Regions from separate parts of the Rhizobium sp. NLR10b genome, predicted to be linked through region 1. Evidence: predicted binding sites of a transcription regulator. Region 1 holds the regulator's gene; the other holds the start of a gene.

The links. Region 1 encodes LexA, which represses DNA repair genes until DNA is damaged. Its sites were predicted from a motif close to TGTTCNNNNTGTGTTCNG; they were not measured.
Region 2: the regulator LexA is predicted to act here: its motif matches at 1,597-1,614, upstream of uvrA (excinuclease ABC subunit UvrA).

The regions. Positions count from the first base shown of each region.
Region 1 is NZ_JABDWV010000007.1:211,198-213,596, forward strand. Features, by position in the region: gene HJB91_RS13770 (ComEC/Rec2 family competence protein) at 1-621, shown strand, start outside; gene lexA (transcriptional repressor LexA) at 602-1,321, opposite strand; gene HJB91_RS13780 (VOC family protein) at 1,517-2,399, shown strand, end outside.
Region 2 is NZ_JABDWV010000007.1:339,793-342,191, forward strand. Features, by position in the region: gene uvrA (excinuclease ABC subunit UvrA) at 1-1,474, opposite strand, end outside; gene HJB91_RS14400 (single-stranded DNA-binding protein) at 1,757-2,272, shown strand; gene HJB91_RS14405 (MarC family protein) at 2,376-2,399, opposite strand, start outside.

The DNA of each region.
Region 1 (2,399 bases):
CGCCCGCCGGATCTGGTGATTTCGGAGGATGGTGGTCTGGTTGCGGTCGTTGCGGCTGAGGCAATCGCGTCCAACCGTGAAAACCCGCCGGATTTCATCTTCGACCAGTGGCAGCGAGCGCTGGTCCTGCCGACACATGTTCCACCGAAGATGCTGGATGGTCCGGCTATCCCGCCGGAAGGAGAAGACCGCCGAGTCAGGCTTTCCCGCGATCAGCAGAACGAAGCGAGCGCAGCGATGCGGGCAGCCGCAGCAGGCGGTGAAGCAAACCGGTTTTCCTGCGTCAAGAAGGCGTGGTGCACATCACGACTCGGCAATGGCCATATCGTCACCGTCATCGACAATGCCGCCTATCTCGGCCCGGCCTGCGATACGGCCGATATCGTCGTGACCTCAGTCCGCCTGCGTTTCAACAGCTGCCGTTCAGGCGGGACGCTCTTCACCGGCGAGACGCTCCGCAGGACCGGTTCCGTCGAATTGCGCTTCGCCGATGCCGGCCTGCAGGTCGCAACCGCATTCGAGGCGCTATCGCGGCCATGGATGCGCCATCGCGCCTATGATTGGCGCAAAGACAGTTTTACCGAATCCGGTCCGGCTGCTGTCAGTGATAACGGCGAATGAGGCCGACGAGCTTGCCCTGCACCTTGACGCGGTCCGGCCCGAAAATCCGGGTCTCGTAAGCCGGGTTGGCGGCTTCCAACGCGATCGAGGCGCCCTTCCGGCGGAAGCGTTTCAGCGTTGCTTCCTCGTCGTCGACGAGGGCAACGACGATGTCGCCGGGACTTGCGGTGCTGCCGTTGCGGATGATCACGGTGTCGCCGTCGAAGATGCCGGCGTCGATCATCGAATCGCCCTTGACCTCCAGCGCGTAGTGCTCACCGGAGCCAAGCATGTCCGCGGGAATGATGATGTCATGCGTGTTGTTCTGGATCGCCGAGATCGGAACGCCGGCGGCGATTCTTCCCATGACCGGCACGGAGACAGAGTTGCCGTTGTCGGCGACCGGCTTTGCGGCAGCGGGGGCGGCGACCGGCTGGGGTTTGCCGAGGCTGCCCTCGATGACGCTCGGCGAAAAACCGCGGCGCTGTTGCAGGCTGGGGTTATAGGCCTCCGGAAGCTTGATCACTTCAAGCGCCCGGGCGCGATTCGGTAGCCGGCGAATGAAGCCGCGCTCCTCGAGCGCCGTGATCAGGCGGTGAATGCCGGATTTCGAGGCGAGATCCAGGGCATCCTTCATTTCGTCGAAGGAGGGAGGGACGCCGGATTCCTTCATGCGCTCATGAATGAAAAGGAGAAGCTCCTGTTGTTTGCGCGTGAGCATCGACGTCAGACCCCTGATTGAAACAAATCCAGAACAGACACTATATGTTCCATATGTGTTCCGCAAGTAGCTAAATTTCCGTAAAACTTCGGGCCAACTCGTCGAGATTTTTAATTTCATTCGACGGGATTGGCGCACATCGCTTGCATTCGGGGAGGGGCTGTCGCACATCTTTGCCCCTTTCAGGAGGATATCATGAACGCGCATTCCGCCAAGTCGCATCCGCTGGATCACGTCGTGCTGCCGGTGGTCAATATCGATCTGGCGCGTGAGAGGCTCGGCAAGCTCGGTTTCACCGTCGCCGCCGATGGGCGCCATCCCTTCGGAACGGAGAATGCCTGCGTCTTTTTCGCCGACAAGACCTATCTGGAGCCGCTTGGCGTGGCGAGCGTCGAGGAGAGCGAGGCAGCGGCCCGCCACGGCAATGTCTTCATCGCCCGCAATCGCGCCTTCCGCTTCCGCTGCGGCGAGGAGGGATTGTCTGCGCTGGCCTTCCTCAGCGAGGATGCCGGCCTCGATCATAAGCGCTTTGTCAGCAACGGCGCGAGCGCCGGCGAGATGTTGCAATTCAGCCGGCCGATGCGGATGCCGGATGGTTCGGAGACCGTCGGCAGCTTCAAGCTGGCCTTTGCAGCTGATCTGCGCGCACCCGATTTCTTTCTCTTTACCTGCCAGCGCATCAATTCCTTCCCGACAGATCGCGCCGCGCTGGAGACGCATGCCAATGGCGTGATCGGCATTGCCGAGATCGCGCTTTGTGCGCCGGACCCGGCGGCATTCGCCGCCTTCGTCGGACTTGCGATAGGGCAGGCGGCGGCGGAGAAAACCGGTTTCGGCGTGAATATCGCGGCATCAAATGCGAAGATCAGCCTGATGACGCCCGAAGGGCTGGAGGCCTATTTCGAGCTTGCCGTCTCATCCGCCGATCGTGGTCTGCGCGGCCGGGTAATCCTCTTCACCGTCGCCGATCTTGCCGTGACAGAAGCGCATTTGGGTGCTAACGGGATCACATTCACGCGCAAGAACAATCGCATTCTGGTGAAGTCTACGCCCGGGCAGGGTGCGCTCTTCGCCTTCG
Region 2 (2,399 bases), 130 kb from region 1:
GGAATCGCAGCCGGTCGCGGATCTCCTTGAGGATCCGCACGGCAATCTCGTTCTGCTTGGCGTTGAAGGTCGCCGGCAGCGTTTCGAACCAGTCGCGGGCGACGCGGATCGACATCTCGGTCACTTCGCCGATATGCAGCCTGTTGATCTTCACCGCCAGCGCTTCCGGCTTCAGGCGATAGCCGTTGCAGGCCGGGCAGGGGGCGGCCGACATGAAGCGCTCGATATCCTCGCGCGCCCAGGCGGAATCCGTCTCCTTCCAGCGGCGCTCGAGATTGGTGATGATGCCCTCGAAGTTCTTGTGCGTCGTATAGGAACGGGCGCCGTCGGCGTAATGGAATTCGATCTTGTCGTCGGTGCCGTTGAGGATCACATCCTTGGCCTCGTCGGAAAGATCGTTCCAGCGGGTGCCGAGCTTGAAGCCGTAATGTTTGCCGAGCGCCTCCAGCGTCTGATTATAATAGGGCGAGGTCGACTTGGCCCAGGGGGCGATCGCCCCGTCGCGCAAGGTGCGCTCCGGTTCGGGCACGATCAGATCCGGGTCGATCTTCTGCTGGGCGCCGAGACCATCGCAGGTCGGGCAGGCGCCGAAGGGGTTGTTGAACGAGAAGAGGCGGGGCTCGATTTCCGGAATGGTAAAGCCCGAGACCGGGCAGGCGAACTTCTCCGAAAACAACACGCGCTCATGCGTTTCGTTCAGCGACTTGTTGGCCGAGCCGCCGGCCGACGTTTCCTCCGGCGGCAGCGGCTTGTCGGCGAATTCGGCGACTGCCAGCCCGTCGGCGAGCTTCAGGCAGGTCTCCAGGCTGTCGGCCAGGCGCGCCGACACATCGGGGCGCACGACGATGCGGTCGACGACCACGTCGATGTCGTGCTTGTATTTCTTGTCGAGAACAGGCGCCTCGGCGATTTCGTAGAACTGGCCGTCGATCTTGACGCGCTGGAAGCCCTTCTTCATCAGTTCCGCCAGTTCCTTCTTGTATTCGCCCTTGCGGCCGCGCACGAGCGGCGCGAGAATATAAAGACGGGTGCCTTCGCCAAAAGCGAGGATGCGGTCGACCATCTGGCTGACGGTCTGGCTCTCGATCGGCAGGCCGGTCGCCGGCGAATAGGGAACGCCGACGCGGGCAAAGAGCAGGCGCATATAGTCATAGATCTCGGTGACGGTGCCGACCGTCGAGCGCGGGTTACGCGACGTGGTCTTCTGCTCGATCGAGATGGCAGGCGACAGCCCGTCGATCTGGTCGACATCGGGCTTCTGCATCATTTCGAGGAACTGCCGGGCATAGGCCGACAGGCTTTCGACATAGCGCCGCTGGCCCTCGGCATAGATAGTGTCGAAGGCGAGCGAGGATTTGCCCGAGCCCGACAGACCGGTCATGACGATCAGCTTGTTGCGCGGCAGATCGAGATCGATGCTCTTCAGATTATGCTCGCGCGCGCCGCGGATGGAGATCGTCTTCAGTTCGCTCATCGTCTCTGCTTTGGTTTTCTGGGTAACAGCCCTTATTTAGTGATGCCGACGGGCGAGTCGAGGCTGAATATCCGGGAAGCTTCAAGGTTTTCGATTCTGTTGACAGGATCATACGGATAAACTAGAACAAATAAAGAACAAAATTCCTGATGAATGCATGCGGCTTTCTGATGGATAAACATGTGGATGAACGACCGTTTACGCGCATTGGCGGTCCGCGATGGTTTAAGGTGCGCTGATCGATTAACGCCGCCGGGCAGGGCGGCAGGCAGGGTGAGAAGCATGGCTGGTAGCGTGAACAAGGTAATTCTGGTTGGAAACGTGGGTGCAGATCCCGAAATCCGCCGCACTCAGGATGGCCGGCCGATCGCCAATCTCCGTATCGCGACCTCGGAGACCTGGCGCGACCGCAATTCCGGCGAACGCCGCGAAAAGACCGAATGGCACACTGTCGTCGTCTTCAACGAAGGCCTCTGCAAGGTCGTCGAGCAATATGTGAAGAAGGGCGCCAAGCTCTATATCGAAGGCCAGCTGCAGACCCGCAAATGGCAGGACCAGCAGGGCCAGGACCGTTATTCGACGGAAGTGGTGCTGCAGGGCTTCAATTCGACGCTGACCATGCTGGATGGACGCGGCGAGGGCGGCGGTGCGAGCTCCGGCTTCGGCGGCGGCCGCGGCGGCAGCAGCAACAATGATTACGGCGACGATTACGGCGCCCCGGCGTCGTCCTCATCGTCGAACCGCGGCGGTGGCGGAGGCAACTTCTCGCGCGATCTCGACGACGACATCCCGTTCTGATCGATCGCGGTTCCTGACTTTATAAGCAGCTGAGAGCATGGTGTCCTGAGCGGCACCATGCTCTCTCTGCTTTCCGACTGCAATTGCTTCGGTCGGCGCCTTGTCAGTGCGGCGTCGCGCTGATCAG